Regions from separate parts of the Paenibacillus sp. MABNR03 genome, predicted to be linked through region 1. Evidence: riboswitches for the same ligand, from Rfam matches in the RefSeq annotation. Region 1 holds a riboswitch; the other holds the start of a gene.

Region 1 (9,761 bases):
TCATCAGCACTTCCCATTGACCTGATGGCTCACTGAGCAGCCCAATCAGCAGGGCCAATAATGGACTCAGCAGAATCAGGAGCCATACCGGAGACTTGCCCATTTTCAGCCGTTCAGCAGACAGGATTCGGAAATACGCCGTAGTAAAGTTCACCCTAGGCCACATCCTTCCGGCTGAAATGCATCATTCCAAGGAGCATAATCAGGATTCCCGCAGCTAACCCCATCCCTGCATACATGAATGGATTCGGTCCATTCCATGCCATCTGCGCCCATGCGAGCGGGAAGCTTGGCGAGAGACTAAGAGAGAACATCCCTGTGATGGCAAGCACAATACCAAGGGTAACCGGAAGCGCCTGATTTTTGGCAATCATGGTGAGCCACAGCTCTATCGACAATACGGGGAGTGCTCCAGCCAGTGGAAGCAGCCCCAGCTTGATTGCCTGTCCCCACGGGATTTCTCCCGCGTCGAAGCCGAACACCAGACCCAGAATGACGATTCCGGCTGTTAGGAGCAGACAAGAGATGACAAGCAGCACACAAGCCAAAAGGAATTTGGCCAGATATACCGCCGGTCTCGGAATCGGCATGGCCAGAAGCTGCTTCCAAGAACCCTGCTCATGCTCAATATTCGCAATCATGGAGCTCAGGATTGTTGCGCCCAGCATCAATGAAAGCGGCACAAAAACAACCACATTTTCCAAAAGCCCGTTCCACATGTCATCGCCAAATACCCCTTTTAGATAATCCAGACGCAATCCAAAATTCAGCGCCTGCATTAACGTAAGTCCAATGGGGGCAAGAAAAACAAGAAACCAGATACCTTTGCCACGAATTTTGAGCCAGTCTGACGATAGTGCACGTCCCGTCATACCATTGCCCCCTCACCAATCACCCGCATGAAGAGGTCTTCGAGCGACTGACGGTGCTCCTCCACCCGGTAAATGGCGTGATCCTGCTCAACCAGCCTGCGCACCAGCAGCGCTATCGCACTGTTGTCCATGTACGGGAATGTAAGTTCAGACCCCTGCCGCTGACCGAATTGCCCCTGCTCTCTCGCCAGCTTCATGGCTTCTTCTGGCTCAGAGACGGTCAATCGAATAGAACTACCTGTTTGGCTATGCAGATTGGCAATTGTGTCCTGAAGCACCATCTTACCTTCACGAATAATGCCAACCCGGCTGGCCATCTGCTCCACTTCACTGAGCAAGTGACTGGATACCAGCACCGTAATACCATGTTCCAGCGGCATGCGTTTAATTAACTCCCGAATCTCCTGAATCCCCGCTGGATCCAGCCCATTCGTAGGCTCATCCAAAATCAGCAGTTCCGGTTCGCCCAGCAGAGCACTTGCAATCCCCAGCCTCTGCTTCATGCCGAGCGAATATCCTTTCACCGAGCGCTTCGCATCCCTTGTCAGATCGACAATGGACAGCACCTCGGCAATTCTTGATTTCGGCACGCCCAGGATCCGGCGCAAGGCTTCCAGATTCTCCACCGCATTCAGATGACCGTAGTAGGACGGGTACTCCACGAGCGAACCGACCCGGCGCAGGATATCCATGCGATCCTTCCGAATGTCTTTATCGAAGACACGAATGACGCCTTTTGTCGGTTTGATCAAGCCCAGCAGCATGCGGATGGTTGTTGTTTTACCCGCACCGTTAGGCCCCAGGAAACCGTAGATATCCCCTTTCTTAATATGCAGATCCAATTCGCGAACCGCTGCACGATCCCGATATGTTTTCCATAAGTTAGCCGTTTGAATAATGTTATCACTCACTGTTTGATCACCTCGGATATCATCGTAACCGCCCAAGGTTAAATCTAAAGTGATCCGAAGTTTAAGTTTAGTTTAAATCGTGGTTTCCACCCCACCTATTCGAGTCAGTAGATAAATATCCGGACGCCCTCCGGCGAGCTGTCCACCTTCTTGCGCAGCCCCATCTCGCGGACGAGCAGATCTACAATGGACAGCCCAAGACCTGTACCTTTTGCCCCTATTTCATGCTGCATCCCAGGCCCTTTATCTCGAATCACCAAGGCTGTTCTTTCCTGAATTCGTTCTGTGGATATGCCGATGTACTTCCCATCCCCCGCATACCGGATCACGTTCTGTAACAGGTTATCCAGAATACGACGCATGCCCTGTTCATCGACCCGCCAGATCAGCGGTTCATCCGGCAGGTCAATATCGATATCAAACTGTTCCTTCTCCCATACGGGGTACCATGCCGCGGCCGTTTCCCTAACGATTCGAAGGACATCCTTCTCCTCCAGTTTCAGGGTATACTTTCCGCTTGCAAGCAGATTGTACGATAACATGTTATCAATAAGTCCACTTAGATCATCCATCTTGGCTTCCATGCGTGCCAATGAGCTGCTGCCCTTATCGCTGAGCGCTTCCTTGTTCAGGGCATGCATGTGTCCACGGATGACCGTTAGAGGCGTGCGCAAGTCGTGAGACAGCCCTGCAATGAGACGTTTTCGGAACTGTTCCTCCTCGCGTTCCCTGAGACGGCTGTCTGTCAGCTGATACACCATCTGGTTGAATGAATCCTCCAACTGACCAATCTCGTCCGATCTCCGGATATCGACAGGAAGCGGAATACCTTCCTTGCCTGGAGTAATCATGGCTGTCTGCAGACGGATAAGCCGTTTGCGAATCCGTGCAAAGAACAGGATCGACATCACAATAAATACCAGAAAAATGATGGTCATAACCAACCCGAGATACAGGAGTTCCATCGGCCAGTTGCTTTGAGGCTTTTGCAGTAAATATCGCGGTACTTCAATCACCATGAAGCCTTTTCCCTTGTTCTGATCCCCTCCACCTATAAATGAAACAACAGTCAGCGGATCACGGTAGTTGGCCTCCTTCATGAATTGCAAGGTGTGGGCTACGTCCCATACTGCAGGAATTCGAGTTTCTTCCTTCTTCTGATTATTCAGCGTCCATTTCAATATAGTCATTGTCGTTCCATTCACCGGAGATTCAGATACTTCCACACCTTCACCCCCGAGGATAAACGCGGTCTCCCCTTTTTCGTTCACCCGGTACATTGATGATTTGGGATATTTGGCTTGTAACTGCTTCATGCGTTTATCGATCTGGGCAGGCGCTGCCTCATCCAGCTTCATCGATTCTTTCGACCAGAGATTGGTTATATGGGTAACATCACCGTAGGGAGCCTGACTGCCTTTGCTCGTATTGTTCACCACCACCACATAAATGATGGATGTGATTGGAAGAACGACGGGAACAAACAAAATGGCACATAAAATCAGAATCATATAACGGGACATGAGCGAGCGACCAAATCGAAGCTTACGCTTTTCAGGCTCCTTCCGTTCCCTCTGACTTTTCCGTTTCCCCTTCTCTTTGAACCGCCCGATCATGGTTTCTTCACACGGTATCCAACCCCGCGCACGGTTTGAATCACTGACGGATTCGCTGGATCAAGTTCAAGCTTTTCGCGCAGGTGGCGAATATGTACCATTAATGTTTTGTCTCCATCGAGATAGGGCTCATTCCAGACCGCCTCATAAATCTGCTCTTTCGTACGGATCATGCCCATATGCCTGAGCAGGTACGCGAAGATGTGAAACTGTTTTCCCGATAAAATGATCTCCTCCCCCGTCTCCTCATTCACGATCCGATTGTCCTTCTCATAGATGGACAGGTGATCCAGTTTCAGAGCAGCATCCGAGGAAACCGTAGTCCCTGCCTTTCGCAGCTGAACTTCAATTCGCGCAGCGAGTTCATCGGGGTGAAAAGGCTTGGTTACATAATCATCGGCAAAATCAAGCCCGTGCAGCTTGTCATCAATAGACGTTCTGGCCGAGAGCATGACGATCGGCACTGAAGGATGTTCCTTTTTTAGCCGCTGCCCCACCGTAAATCCATCCAGCCCTGGCAGCATGACATCCAAAATGATCAGCGAGCAGTCCCCGGCAGCTTCAGCAGCACCTTCTCCACTTCCCAGCCATACGACCTCATAACCACGCTCCTCCAGGTCGGCTCTGACCCATGTCGCGATTTCCGTATCGTCCTCAATGTATAGCAGTTTTGTTTTCATGCGTAAATTCGTTTCCTTTCTGCACCCTTTTGGTTAATTATATATCTGAACATAATGGAGTAAGCTGTATGTATAAACGAAACGATACTCCTTAGATGAATACTCCGTTACCTTTAATTTTCATTATACCTTAATCTGCAACTTCAGAAATGCCATGCCATGAGGTCTATAAAGTACATACCGTATGTGAAAAGGGGAGGAATTTAAGCATGCTGCTGGAAGCCATCTATCATCAACCCAAACGAAACTGGGCGTACGCCTACGATAAGGATTCTGTTCGTCTGCGTCTGCGTGCCAAAAAGAATGATCTCACCGAGGTATACGCCATGACGGGTGATAAATACGCATGGGAAAACACCAAAGAGCTGATTCCTTTGGCCAAGTTCACCTCCGACGCCATGTTCGACTACTATGAGGGTGAAATAAAACCTCCGTACCATCGCCTGAAATACTCCTTTTTGCTGAAAAGCGGAGACGAGCAGATCTGGATGTCCGAAACGGACTTCCAGGAAGACGAACCGGACGATCCAGGGCAGATGTTTCAGTTCCCCTATATTCACCCGGGTGCGGTCTTCACGCCGCCTGAGTGGGTCAAGGATGCTGTTTTCTATCAGATCTTTCCCGAGCGGTTTGCCAATGGAAACCCTGACCTTAATCCGGAGAATGTTGAGCCATGGGGCGGCGATCCTACACCGTCCAACTTCTTCGGAGGCGACCTCCAGGGTGTGATTGATCATCTGGACTATCTCAGCGAGCTGGGCATTAACGCCATCTATTTTACCCCTATCTTCGAAGCGACCACCAACCATAAATATGATACCGAAGACTATCTCCGGGTAGATCGGCATTTCGGTGATGCAGATACAGTGAAACGGCTGGTTAAGCTGTGTCATGAACGCGGCATTCGGGTGCTTCTGGACGCGGTATTCAATCATTCCGGGAAGACGTTTGCTCCCTTTGTGGACGTGCAGGAAAACGGGGAAAAATCCAAGTATAAAGACTGGTTCCACGTACACGAGTTCCCGCTGGATGTGAAGGATGGCATCCCTACGTATGAAACCTTTGGATTCGAGCCGCACATGCCCAAGCTGAACACGGAAAATCCCGAGGTGAAAGACTATCTGCTAAAGGTTGCTGAGTATTGGATCAAGGAAGTGGGCATGGACGGCTGGCGACTGGATGTCGCGGACGAAGTGGATGATGCATTCTGGCGTGATTTCCGCCGGGTGGTGAAAGCTGCGAATCCGGATGCGTACATTCTCGGTGAGATATGGAATGAATCCTCGGCCTGGCTGCAAGGAGACCAGTTTGATGCCTCCATGAACTATCCGTTTACCGATGCCGTGAATGGTTTCTTTGTGAAAAATAAAATGAATGCCGAGGCGTTCGCGAACTCCATCGGCCGGCAATTATCACGTTATCCGCTGCAAGCCAGCGAAGTGGCGTTCAACCTGTTGGACAGTCATGATACACCAAGGCTGCTGACGCTATGTGAAGGTGACCAGCGCAAAATGAAACTGGCGGCGCTATTCCAGTTTACTTACATAGGTACGCCGTGCATCTATTACGGAGACGAGATTGGGCTGGATGGTGGAGCTGATCCGGGCTGCCGGAAATGCATGGAGTGGGATGAAGCGAAGCAGGACCGCGAGTTGTTAGCCTTTTATCAACAGCTCATTGCGCTTCGTCATGCTCACCCCGCTCTGCGCGCAGAAGGCAAAGTTCGATTCCTGCAGGCTCGGGCAGAAGGAAGCCAGCTGGTCCTGGAACGGCAGAGTGATGAGGAACGTATTCTCATTCTGTTCAATCGTTCGGAGGAGACGGCGATCATTGAACTGGATGCAGGTACAGGCGAATGGACCGAATTATTGGACGGCAACCATCGTACAGCCAAGGATGGCGATGTTCTGGCCATTGAACTGCCCGCTTATGGTTATGCCGTACTAAGTACGGAGATCACTCGAGAGCAGAGCAAGTAGTCACTTGGTATGCATTGTAGATCACACGACCTTCCCCCTACTTATTCATACCAAAGGAGCTAATTAGATTTCCTGAATCGAAAACAAGCGTCCTGTATGACCTGTAAAAGGGCAGTGGACGCTTGTTTTATTGGTTTTCTATGATGAATGCTCGCCTTAGCTGCTCGGTTCTAGGCCTGCTCTTCCGAATTTCCCTGCGCGTTCCCCATCTCCTCCTCAGGCTCTGCACGCTTCGCCTTCGGTTTGGCCAGCTTCTCCATCATTTTCCGGCCCGTGGGCGTCTGGGCCAAGCCGCCCTGGGCCGTCTCGCGGTGCCTGCTCGGCATGGCACTTCCGACTTCCAGCATGACGTCAATGACTTCGTCCGACGGAATGGCACTCCGTACCCCGGCCAGTGCCATGTCGGCCGCAGCGAGAGCCGTTACGGCACCCAGTCCGTTACGGACGATGCATGGGATTTCCACGAGGCCCGCAACCGGATCGCAGATGAGGCCCAGTGTATTTTTTAACGCGAGACCTACCGCATGAACAACCTGCTCGGGTGTCCCTCCGCGCAGTTCAACCATGGCACCGGCAGCCATGCCGATCGCAGAACCGACTTCAGCCTGACAGCCGCCTTCAGCACCGGAGATAAACGAGTTGTTAGCAATGACATATCCAATCGCACCTGCACAGAATAGGCCGTTGACCAGATGCTCATCACTCCAGCCGAATCGCTCTTGGGAGCTGATAAATACCCCCGGAATAATGCCACACGAACCCGCTGTCGGCGTAGCCACGATCCGGCCCATGGAAGCATTGACTTCAGACACACAAAGGGCATAGGCCATCGCAAGTGCAGAAGCATCACCCGAACAGGTTTCGCCTTGACGAATATACTCCGCCATTTTCTTGCCGTCTCCGCCGGTCAAGCCACTGCGTGAAGTCGTATCCTCGGTAAGCCCTTTTTGCACAGCTTCCTTCATCACCTGATAGTACTCTGACATCTGCTGTACAACGTCTGCTTCGGGCGTATTGGTCTCCTGAACCTGCTCCTCAATCATCAGCTTGGCAATGGTTTTCGATTCAGCCGTACAGATGGTATTCAGTTCGTGCAAGTGCTTAAACCGCATCCGGTTCCACCCCTTTCTTCAAATCAATAACGCGAATATCCAGCACATGATCCAGTGACCGCAGGCGGTTCAACATTTCCGGACTTGGCGCTCCATCCATTTCCATCGCTGTCAGCGCTTCGCCATCCCGGGCTTTCCGGTCCACTTGCATGTAACCGATGTTAACACCTGACGAACTGATTGTAGACGTAACCGAAGCGAGCACCCCTGCTTTGTCCGAATGGCGCAGAACCAGTGTTGGAAACTCTCCACTGATCTGTACACGGAAATCATTGAGCGAATGCACCGTTACACTGCCGCCACCAATGGAAGCACCAATCAGCGAGCATTGACGCTCACCGTACCACAACTCAATCTTGACCGTGTTGGGATGCGGAGCAGGTAGTCCACTCGTAAAGAATTCAACCTCCATACCCGCTTGCTCCGCATATTCCTCGGCGTCCGGTATACGCGGATCATCCGTGGCATAGTCAAGCAAACCGCCGATCAGTGCCAGATCCGTACCATGACCCTGGTACGTATCAGCAAATGAACCGTATAATGTTAGCCTGGCACGTTCCGGGGTACATCCCAGCCACTGACGCGCAATTCTCCCAAGCCTTGCAGCCCCAGCTGTATGTGAACTTGACGGACCCGTCATCGACGGACCAATAATTGAAAAAACATCTTTAAACCGCATCCTGCACCCCTCCATATCGTCATATCCATCCAGACATGCACCATAATGTTCCTTCATTACTGAATGATGACATCAAAAAAGGACAGTAGAAGGCCTTAGGCCCTCTCTCTGTCCTCGTTACCTGAGAGTTTCATGATCAGGGGCAGCCGCAGTCGGCATACCGTTCTCATCATATACCCCTTGGGTGGCGCAACCTGCGCACTCTCCAGAGTTGCGTCCAACGATGGTACATTTACCTGAGAGATTAACCACTGCGCCGGGTGCGCAGCAGCTTGCTCCTTCGGTGCCTGGCAGCCCTATGGTTACACTTGGCCGGCTCAGGTCTCTCCCGCTCGTTCTCATCCGCTGTATGGTCAATACTCGTTCGAACACATATCAAACGCTTATCATTTTTAAATGAATCATTCATATAACAGATTAATATGCAACACACGTAATGTCAATAAAAGTGACGTATCATTATCATCTTGGGATTAGGATCAGGTAAAACGAATGGCATTCAGGTTTCGTGTCTCAACTGAGGCACTGGTTACGTTCGTGGCCGTTGTAAATTGGATACCTATCGTGTAGGCGTTATTTCCCGTTGCAATAGATGTATCGACGTAGGTATTAGATGAAAGAAAGCGTACCGTAGACGCAGTAATTCCCGTCCGGGAAAGAATCAGCTCGTTAATCAGAACTCCATTTCTGCGGAGTCGCATAGCGAATGTCACGCTCCAGTTGGCCGTAACCACAACGGCAATTTGAGCACTGTTATCAATCTTTACCCGTTGACCTACTACGACGGGGACATTGAGTGTCTGAATCGTTGTTTCCCCCGCAAGCGGTATAGCGAGTGCAGTTGTCTGACTGTCAGCAAATAGCGATGAACTCGCAGGTTCGGAAGCTCCCGTTGATCCCGTAACCCCAGTTGTCCCTGTAATTCCAGTCGTTCCCGTAGCGCCCGTCAGACCGGTAACTCCACTTATTCCTGTTGCTCCAGTTACCCCTGTTGCTCCTGTGATTCCGGTCGTTCCCGTAGCGCCCGTCAGACCGGTAACTCCGCTTATTCCTGTTTCTCCCGTGATCCCTGTCGCTCCGGTCACTCCAGTGGATCCTGTGACTCCAGTAAGTCCTGTAACGCCAGTATCTCCAGTAAACCCACTTTCCCCCGTGACCCCTGTTGCTCCTGTGATTCCAGTACTTCCCGTAGCGCCTGTTAGACCGGTAACTCCACTTATTCCTGTTTCTCCGGTGATCCCTGTCGCTCCGGTTACTCCAGTGGATCCTGTGACTCCAGTAAGTCCTGTAACGCCAGTATCTCCTGTAAACCCAGTTTCCCCCGTGACCCCTGTTGCTCCTGTAGTTCCAGTACTTCCCGTAGTGCCTGTTAGACCGGTAACTCCACTTATTCCTGTTGCTCCAGTGATTCCTGTTGCTCCGGTGATCCCTGTCGCTCCGGTTACTCCAATGGATCCTGTGACTCCAGTGATCCCCGTCGCCACTGTCACTCCGGTCGTTCCTCCCGGCGGGCCGGTAACACCTGTCATTCCTGTCACTCCAGTAATACCTGTGGGTCCCGTCGTTCCCACTATACCTGCTGTCCCGGTAGCTCCAGTAGCACCAGTCGCCCCAACTATGCCCCCGTACGCTCCCAGCAACTCCTCAGACACCAGACGGTGGGCTGTTACCAACTCCCCATTCTGATCCTTCCCCCATACGGAGACCTGAACATCAGCCGCAGCAGCATCCCCCGTAGTGAAGATGAATTCAAATGCATCCAAGTTTGCATAATAATCTTTTGTTATCAACTGATTGGGCAAAACATTAAACACTTCTTCCACATATAATGTACGAATGCCATTCAAGTAGTAGCCCTGAACCAGCACGGTTGCAAAGTTTGCTGGATCCCGATTGTCCACTCTTACCGTAA
Region 2 (9,761 bases), on a different contig from region 1:
ATATTTGATCATCGGATCCACTAGCTCTGCAAGAGTTGCATTAGGGAACCAACCCTTTTCAATGAACAGCGCAGTAATCAGTCCCCAGGCAATAAATGCCCCCATATTCGGCATAACCATACCGCTCAGGAATCGGCCAAAACGTTGAACGCCTACCCGGAGACCGCCTTTGGAATTGGACGTTTGGTCCAAGTTACTCATTGTATTATCCTCCTCGGATCAAGTGATTATAATTTATGAAAGGGGTATCATTTCTCCCCTGCTGTTATCCTAAGCCAGATTGGTCTCCGGTTCAACGAAAGGAAAGCGTACTTTCGTCATGATCATTGATGACAACATTACGGTTATGTAATCGTTTTTATCGTGATTGGAAGGCTGTAACCGTTGATATTCAAGGTTTTTTTCGTGTGTGACTTACATCATTTACTGTCTTGGTTTTATGGGAATAGGTTGTACAATCGACGCTTATTTCATCCTCTCCAGCACCTTTTTCTGGCGACCAACCCTGCCTTAAAGAACACAAAAAGCCTGCATAAGCACCAAGGCTCACACAGGCTCTGAAAACGTGCAAGAACATTTATTTGTAATGAAATGATAGGCTAATTAGTACAAAACCATTCTACTCCTCTGTATGCTTACGATATGCATCGGCACTCATCAATTTCGACAAGGCTTCTGTCAGATCACCTTCAACACGAATCTCAATCATCCAGCCTTCTTCATAAGGCGAACTGTTAACCAGTTCAGGTGCATCCTGCAACGCATCATTCACGGCAATAATTGAACCACTGACCGGAGAAAACAAATCGGAAACCGTCTTGACGGATTCGATCGTGCCAATGCTGTCTTCCGCTTTTACATCCGATTCAAGGTCAGGCAATTCCACAAACACAATGTCACCCAGCTGATGCTGCGCGAACTCGGTAATGCCGATCCGTACAGTATCCTCCCCTACGGTTTGCACCCACTCGTGCTCTTCACTGTACAGGAAATCACTTTTCAATTCGCTCATCGATATCCGCCTCGCTTTTCATTAATGAGTGCATGCGTTTCTTTGGCCTTACCCTTTTTCCCAGAACTTAGCGTATGATATTTCGGATTCAAATGTCAAGATACCTCACAAAATATTTAGATTTCTACATTAAAGGCCTGTAACTCAAATATCCTCTCTCTACATATAATGGTGGATAATAGAAGAGTAAGCGTAATCTTTTTATATATACGAACAATACCGTTAACAATCTAAGAATTATTCGGTTTTTTATCATTTTCTATGATATCGTTCTTGACATCGATAGTGGATTCACGTTTTAATGAGAGAGTAAATGTTTATTGTTGTGTGCATTACCCGCGGATGAATGTAAAGGGAGAGATTACCCGTGACACCCGAGTCTTGGATGTGCATGCGGTAACGCCGAAGGAGTAAACCACCCGACAAGCGGGAGGTGAATCTCTCAGGCAAAAGGACTTTTACGGGACGCAACTCTGGAGAGCATCTAATCGCCCGGTCAGGGCGTAATGATCACCCAAGGGGAAACCTGCTGCAACTGATTGGCGGGGTAACTCTCAGGTACCAAGGACAGAGCCTTAGAATACAGCGTGCTTCTGGCATGCCGGTTCTTTGGCCTGTCCTTTTCCTTTTTCCCAAAAAAACGAAAAACCAGGATCAGCCGGCGCTGTCTGTAGCAGCCTTAATTATACTTATACGAAAAATTACTGCTTCATTCATGTTACACACTCGGCCCGCAGCGGCCACAACGAGGTGATTTGATGTCCGATTTGCTTAGAACTCCACTCTTTCCACTTTATCAGCAATACGAAGGTGTACGGTGCATCGATTTTGGAGGCTGGGAGCTTCCGGTGCAGTTCAGCGGAATTCAAAAGGAACATGAAGCCGTACGGGAACGGGCCGGTCTGTTTGATGTATCTCACATGGGCGAATTTACCGTGCGGGGTGAACAGGCAGAAGCATTTTTGCAGAAAATGACGACCAATGACGTGACCACACTGGTTCCCGGTCAGGCGCAGTATACATTGATGTGTTATCCGGATGGTGGCGTGGTCGACGATCTGCTTGTGTATAAGCTGGAAGATCAGCATTATATGCTGGTAGTTAACGCCTCCAATATCGACAAGGATTGGGCATGGCTGCAAGAGCATATGGTCCCTGGGGTGAGCATGAAGAATGATTCCGAGGAGACAGCTCTTCTGGCTCTGCAAGGCCCGCTTGCTGTGGACATTATTGGAAAAGTTACAGGTACCGATGTTTTCACGATTGAGCCTTTCCGCTTTGTACAGAATGCTGAGGTGTGCGGTGTAAAATTGTTGCTGTCCCGCACTGGTTATACCGGTGAAGACGGCTTTGAACTTTACGTACCAGCAGAACAGGCTTCTGCAGTCTGGAACGGATTAATGCAGGCTGGCGAAGTACACGGACTGGTTCCTGCTGGACTCGGTGCACGGGATACACTGCGCTTTGAAGCGAAGCTGCCCCTGTATGGACAGGAATTGTCACCAACCATCTCTCCGCTGGAGGCAGGGGTTGGCATGTTTGTGAAGCTGAATGCCGGACCTTTTATCGGACACGAAGCCTTGTTGCTGCAAAAAAATGAGGGGCCTGCCCGCAAACTGGTCGGCATCGAAGTGCTGGAGCGCGGTATTCCCCGCCCTCACTATCCAATCTACGCCGAAGGCGTGCAGATCGGTGAAGTGACGACAGGCACACAGTCCCCTACGCTGAAACGCAATCTGGGACTCGCACTGATCGACAGCAAGTATGCTGCGTTGGGTACCCCGCTGGAGATTGAGATCCGCGGCAAGAAACTGAAAGCCGAGGTCGTGAAGACCCCTTTTCATAAACGGACACGCACGCAAAAGACACCTACCCAAGGAGCTGATCAAGCATGAGCAAGCACCGTTACATTCCCATGACTGAGCAGGATCAGAGCGCCATGCTCGCGACCATCGGTGTGGACACGATTGAGGATCTGTTTCATGACATTCCACAGGAGATTCGTTATCAGGGCGAGCTGCCCGTTTCCTCCAAACTGGATGAATACGCGCTGACGCGCCATATGTCCAAGCAAGCCGGTGCCAATGCCAATTTTGAGACACACGCCAGTTTTCTGGGTGCAGGCATTTATGATCACCACATTCCTTCCGTGATTAACCACGTCATTTCCCGTTCCGAGTTCTATACAGCCTATACGCCGTACCAGCCCGAAATTAGTCAGGGTGAGCTCCAAGCCATCTTCGAATTTCAATCGTATATCTGTGAACTGACCGGCATGGCCGTAGCCAATGCCAGCATGTATGATGGCGCAACCGCATTTGCGGAAGCAGGAAACCTGGCTGCTGCGGCAACCCGCCGTAAACAGCTGATCGTATCCCGTACGGTTCATCCGGAAGCTCGTCAAGTATTGAAGGCTTACGCTCACGGTTTGAATTTGGAGATTGTCGAGATTGGTTATCAGAATGGGGTCACTGACTGGGATGCCCTGCAAACTGCCATATCCGACGATACTGCAGCCGTCATGATCCAGAGTCCGAACTTCTTCGGAGCCGTGGAAAATGTAAAACAGGCTGCAGACCTCGCACATGCGCACAAGGGACTGCTCGTAGTCAGCGCAAACCCGCTGGCGCTTGGTCTGCTTGAAGCCCCAGGCAAGTTGGGTGCCGACATCGTAGTTGGCGACGCGCAGCCCCTTGGCATCGCCGCTTCCCTCGGCGGCCCAACGTGCGGATATTTCGCCGTATCCCAGGCTCATATGCGCCGGATTCCTGGCCGAATCGTAGGCCAGACAACCGATCGTAACGGCAAACGCGGTTTTGTATTGACGCTGCAAGCGCGGGAACAGCACATCCGCCGCGAAAAGGCGACATCCAACATTTGCTCTAATCAGGCTTTGCTTGCACTGAGCGCATCTGTATATATGTCCACCATGGGGAGACAGGGAATGATCGATGTAGCTGACTTGAATCTGCAAAAAAGTCACTATGCCCTGAATACGTTAACCGCTATTCCCGGGGTCAGCCTGACGTTTACTGCACCAACATTCAATGAGTTTGTCATCCAACTGCCTGAAGGAACAGACGCCAGTGCACTTCAGCTGAAGCTGCTGGATGCCGGATTTATCGGTGGTTATGAACTTGGACGTGATTATCCTGAACTTGCCGGACATATGCTGGTAGCCGTTACAGAACGACGCAGCAAGGAAGAGATTGACGAATTCGCACGTGTATTGGAGGGATCGCTGTGACTCAGGAAATGACAACAACTCAAGGACAGCCGGAACCGGCAGCTCCTTTCCAAACCGAAACCAACTCGAATCAAACTGCGCAGACTGCATCGCCCGCTCCGGAGCAATCTCTGATCTTTGAACTTAGCAGCCCGGGTCGAGTCGCTTACTCTCTGCCTGAATGTGATGTTCCGCGTCAAGATCCGGAATCGTTGATTCCCCGGGAAATGCTGCGTTCGGAAGCAGCTGCACTGCCCGAGGTATTTGAAGTCGATGTCATCCGTCACTATACTGCCCTCTCCCGCCGTAACTTCGGGGTAGATAACGGATTCTACCCTCTCGGCTCCTGCACGATGAAGTACAATCCAAAAATCAATGAGGATGTCGCCCGTTACAGCGGATTTGCCAAAATCCATCCTTATCAACCTGAATCCAGCATTCAGGGTGCGCTTGAACTGCTGTACACGTTGCAAAACGACCTTGCAGGTCTGACAGGTATGGATGCTGTAACCCTGCAACCAGCCGCTGGTGCACATGGTGAATGGACCGGACTCATGATGATTCGTGCCTATCACGAAGGTCGGGGTGAACAGCGCACCAAAGTCATCGTGCCGGATTCATCCCATGGTACCAACCCGGCAAGTGCAACCGTAGCAGGTTTCGAAACGGTTACGATTCCTTCCCGTGCAGACGGTCTGGTAGATCTGGACGCACTTCGCGCAGCAGTTGGTTCGGATACCGCAGCGCTCATGCTGACCAACCCGAACACACTTGGATTGTTTGAAAAGGACATCCAGGAGATTGCCTCAATCGTGCATCAAGCTGGAGGTTTGCTGTACTACGATGGAGCCAACTCCAATGCCATTATGGGCATCACCCGGCCTGGCGATATGGGCTTCGACGTGGTGCATCTGAACTTGCATAAAACGATGAGTACCCCTCATGGCGGAGGCGGTCCTGGTGCGGGACCAGTTGGCGTTAAAAGCCGACTGATTCCGTTCCTGCCAAAACCGATGGTCATCAAGAATGATCAGGGACAATACGCACTGGATCGTGAAGGCGATCAATCGATCGGCCGGGTCAAAGCGTATTACGGCAACTTCGGTATTTTGGTACGCGCCTATGCTTACATTCGTACTTATGGACCGGAAGGTTTGCGCCGGGTTTCTGAATGTGCCGTACTGAATGCAAACTATATGATGGCACGTCTTGCTCCTTACTACGAGATTCCGTATCCAGGCGTGTGTAAACATGAATTTGTCATGTCTGGTCGGGGACTGAAGCAATATGGTGTACGGACACTGGATGTGGCCAAACGACTGCTTGATTTTGGGTATCATCCGCCAACCGTATACTTCCCGCTCAACGTTGAGGAATGTATCATGATTGAGCCAACGGAAACGGAGAGCAAGGAGACGCTTGATGGCTTTATTGATACGATGATACGGATTGCCAAGGAAGCAGAAGAGACACCTGAACTGGTACTGAATGCTCCTTATGGCACACCGGTTACCCGCTTGGATGAGACAACTGCGGCTCGTAAACCTGTTCTGAACTGTGCTTGCAGCTAAACACTATAGGAATTTAAGAAACAAGCTCTTGCTGACGTATACACATCAGCAAGAGCTTGTTTCACTTTACTTTCATTTTTCGTATCCCTCATTCCTGATGAAATCCACTCTCTCATCGTTTATTACCTTTCAACAATTATGGCACACAAAAAAAGCCGGCATCCGCGATTATCGCAGATACCGGCAATATCGCTGCATTTCTGCAGCCCATTAATCGGAAAAAGAAAAGACCTTCACACCCGGAGGAACCCCCGGCAAAATTACGCTTTGATGCTTTGAACCAATTCAACCACTTGTTCAGCCGTTTGCATATCGAGAGCTTTGGCAGCCAGTTCCTGCATGTCCGCACGGGACAGCTTGGTGATCTGACTACGAGCTGGCAGAATGGATGTTGCGCTCATGCTGAACTCATCCAGTCCGAGACCGAGCAGCAATGGAATTGCTGTTTCGTCTCCCGCCATCTCTCCGCACATGCCAACCCATTTTCCTTCACGATGAGCTGCATCGATGACCATTTTAACCAAACGCAAAATGGAAGGATTATAAGGTTGGTACAGATAAGAGACACGCTCGTTCATGCGGTCAGCAGCCATGGTGTATTGAATCAGATCGTTTGTTCCGATACTGAAGAAATCAACCTCTTTGGCAAATTGATCCGCCAAAACCGCAGTCGAAGGAATCTCGACCATGATGCCCAGTTGAATGCTGTCGGAAACAGCAATACCTTCGGCTACCAGCTTCTCCTTCTCTTCGAGCAGGACAGCTTTTGCTTCACGGAATTCACCCAGTGTTGCGATCATCGGGAACATGACACGCAGGTTACCATGTACACTTGCACGCAGCAATGCACGCAATTGAGTACGGAAAATATCCAGACGGTCCAGACACAGACGAACTGCGCGGAAACCGAGGAATGGATTCATTTCTTTTGGCAGATCCAGATATGGAAGCTCTTTGTCTCCACCGATATCAAGTGTACGAACGACAACCGGTTTGCCTTCCATTTTCTCCAATACCGCTTTGTAAGCATTGTACTGAATATCCTCGGAAGGAAGCTTGTCTCTGCCCATGTACAAGAACTCGGTACGGTACAGGCCTACAGCCTCTCCACCGTTCTCCAGAACACCTGTAACGTCATTCGGCGTACCAATGTTGGCTGCCAATTCCACATGAACGTTATCCACCGTTACGGTTGGTTCGTCACGCAGTTTTCTCCACTCGGCACGTTGTGCATCATACTGCTCCTGTTTGGAACGATATTCTGCAACAACCTCATCCGTCGGATTAACCAAAACTTGACCATCCAGGCCGTCAACGATAATCAAATCGCCTTGTTTCGCTTGAGCCAGGATGTCTTTGGTTCCAACAACAGCCGGGATTTCAAGGGAACGAGCCATGATGGCGGAGTGAGAAGTACGACCACCGATGTTCGTTGCAAAGCCTTTAACATATTGACGGTTCAATTGAGCTGTATCGGAAGGCGTCAGATCCTCCGCAAGCACAATCACTTCTTCAGCGATCTCAGCCGGACTCATGAAGTCGATACCAAGCAAGTGATTCAGCACACGTTTGGTTACGTCACGCATGTCCGCTGCACGTTCCTGCAGGTAAGCACTCTTCATGTTCTCGAACATGGAGATAAATTGCGATGCTGTTTCGTCGAGTGCAAATTCTGCATTCACTTTTTCGTCAGCAATTTTCGCTTTAACCGGATCAATCAGTTCCGGGTCATTCAGAATGAGCAAATGGGAAGCAAAGATTTCAGCTTTTTTCTCGCCAAGCTCTTGTAAAGTACGCTCTTTGATCGCCTCAAGCTCAGACTGGGACTTGCCCAGTGCTGAGTCGAGTTTAGCGATCTCTGCGTCAACGTCGGTGATTTGGCGTTTTTCTACAGAGTAATCGGGATGCTCCAAGATAAACGCCTTGGCGATAGCAATACCCGCCGAAGCCGCGATCCCGGAAACATTAAGCATTAATTTCGCCCAGCCCTTCGTTAACCATAACGTCAGTCAGCGCTTGAAGCGCTTCAGCTTCGCCTTCGCCTTCAACGATGATGCTGATGGTGTCACCTTGTTCCAGACCGAGGGAAAGAACACCCAGGATAGATTTCAATGTTACTTTTTTACCGTTAGCTTCTGCAAAGGATTCTGCACCTTTGAATTTGTTAGCTGTATTAACCAGGGCTGTCGCCGGACGTGCGTGGATACCATCTTCGTCTGTAATTCTGAATGTTTGTTGCATTACAATCATCTCACTTTCAAATAGTTTAATTTAGGCATTGCGTATATTTACACTTGCTTGCCATTGTCGGAACACTTCTTATTTTATCTCAATGATTGGCTGATCGCCAATTTTCAGTACTCCACTCTTCTTCAGGGTCACTGTGGAACCTTCTGGCAGGTTGGTGAAGATGACTGGTGAGATAATGGATGGAGCGTTAGCTTTTACATACTCCAGATCCACTTCCATAATCGGTTGACCTGCTGATACCAGGTCGCCTTCCTGCACGAGCACGTTGAAACCTTGACCTTTCAGCTTCACCGTGTTGACACCTATATGAACCAGTACTTCCTTGCCTCCGTCGGACATGATGCCGACAGCATGTTTGCTAGGGAATACGTTAAACACTTTACCATACACAGGCGATGTAATCTTGCCATCATGTGGCAGAACAGCGAAACCGTCACCTGTCATTTTTTCGGCAAAGACCGGATCAGGTACGTTAGTGATATCCATCAATTCACCATTTACCGGCATGACGATATCTTCGGCAATAATGCGCTCACCTTCTGCTCCCTGTGCCTTCTCCTCTTCAGGAGTTGGTGTGACATCCGCAGCTGGTGTCGGTGCCGGGGTGCGTCCTGCAATGATATCCTGCATTTGGGATTTGATCGTATCTGAACGTGTACCGAAAATGGCCTGTACATTATTACCCACTTCAAGCACGCCAGATGCACCTAATTGTTTCAAACGATCTTTATTTACATTGGATTTCTCATTCACTTCAATCCGCAAACGAGTAATACATGCATCCAGATGTTTGATATTCTGCTGACCACCAAAGGCTGCAAGAATGTTGTGTGGCAGATCATCGGTTGAACCTGAGCCTCCACCGGAAGCTGTTTCAGGAGTTGCCTCTTCACGGCCCGGTGTTTTGAGGTTGAATTTGCGAATGATCATTCGGAATCCGAAGTAGTAGATCACGGCAAGAATCAAGCCAACAATAATAACATCCCACCAAGGTGTACGGTTCGGGATAATACCGAAAATCAGGAAGTCAATGAATCCACCGGAGAACGTCATCCCGATTTTGACGCCGAGAATTTGCATGGTCATGAAAGACAAACCTGCAAAGATACAGTGTACTGCAAACAGTACTGGCGCCACAAACAGGAACGAGAATTCAAGCGGTTCTGTAATCCCTGTAAGGAACGAGGTCAGCGCAGCTGAACCCATGATCCCTGCAACATACTTTTTGTGCTCCGGTCTTGCTTCATGGTACATCGCAAGTGCCGCAGCTGGCAAACCGAACATCATGAACGGGAATTTACCGACTTGGAATGTTCCCGCTGTGAGAGCAACGCCATCACGCAGCTGGCTGAAGAAGATCTTCTGGTCCCCGCGAATAACATCTCCGGCCTTATTCACATACTCACCAAACTCAAACCAGAATGGGGAGTAGAAAATGTGATGCAAACCGAACGGAATCAATGACCGTTCCACAACTCCGAAAATGAACGCCGATAACGTCGGACTTGTATCTACCATGAAGTGAGATATAGCATTCAGCCCATTTTGAATCGGAGGCCAGATGATCACCAGAAGTAACCCGATTAAGAGGGAAACGACTGAAGTGATAATCGGGACAAAGCGTTTACCGGCAAAGAAACCGAGGTAAGACGGCAGTTCGATTTTGAAAAATCGATTGTAACATAGCGCGGCGGCAATACCT

What was found. Region 1 has a riboswitch for glycine ahead of sdaAB (L-serine ammonia-lyase, iron-sulfur-dependent subunit beta). Riboswitches for the same ligand answer to the same signal wherever they lie in the genome.
Region 2: another riboswitch for glycine. It lies ahead of gcvT (glycine cleavage system aminomethyltransferase GcvT); the one in region 1 lies ahead of sdaAB (L-serine ammonia-lyase, iron-sulfur-dependent subunit beta).

Annotation. Positions count from the first base shown of each region.
Region 1 covers NZ_JBCIYR010000006.1:134,426-144,186, reverse strand. Annotated here, with positions in the region: gene AAIH57_RS24895 (ABC transporter permease) at 1-166, opposite strand, end outside; gene AAIH57_RS24890 (ABC transporter permease) at 156-872, opposite strand; gene AAIH57_RS24885 (ABC transporter ATP-binding protein) at 869-1,783, opposite strand; gene AAIH57_RS24880 (histidine kinase dimerization/phospho-acceptor domain-containing protein) at 1,888-3,399, opposite strand; gene AAIH57_RS24875 (response regulator transcription factor) at 3,396-4,079, opposite strand; gene AAIH57_RS24870 (alpha-glycosidase) at 4,289-6,058, shown strand; gene sdaAA (L-serine ammonia-lyase, iron-sulfur-dependent, subunit alpha) at 6,229-7,170, opposite strand; gene sdaAB (L-serine ammonia-lyase, iron-sulfur-dependent subunit beta) at 7,160-7,849, opposite strand; glycine riboswitch at 7,956-8,060, opposite strand; glycine riboswitch at 8,065-8,190, opposite strand; gene AAIH57_RS24855 (collagen-like triple helix repeat-containing protein) at 8,329-9,761, opposite strand, start outside.
Region 2 covers NZ_JBCIYR010000003.1:80,945-90,705, reverse strand. Annotated here, with positions in the region: gene AAIH57_RS15620 (PTS mannitol transporter subunit IICB) at 1-201, opposite strand, end outside; gene gcvH (glycine cleavage system protein GcvH) at 620-1,012, opposite strand; glycine riboswitch at 1,355-1,480, shown strand; glycine riboswitch at 1,484-1,585, shown strand; gene gcvT (glycine cleavage system aminomethyltransferase GcvT) at 1,771-2,907, shown strand; gene gcvPA (aminomethyl-transferring glycine dehydrogenase subunit GcvPA) at 2,904-4,259, shown strand; gene gcvPB (aminomethyl-transferring glycine dehydrogenase subunit GcvPB) at 4,256-5,809, shown strand; gene ptsP (phosphoenolpyruvate--protein phosphotransferase) at 6,070-7,782, opposite strand; gene AAIH57_RS15590 (HPr family phosphocarrier protein) at 7,775-8,050, opposite strand; gene ptsG (glucose-specific PTS transporter subunit IIBC) at 8,129-9,761, opposite strand, start outside.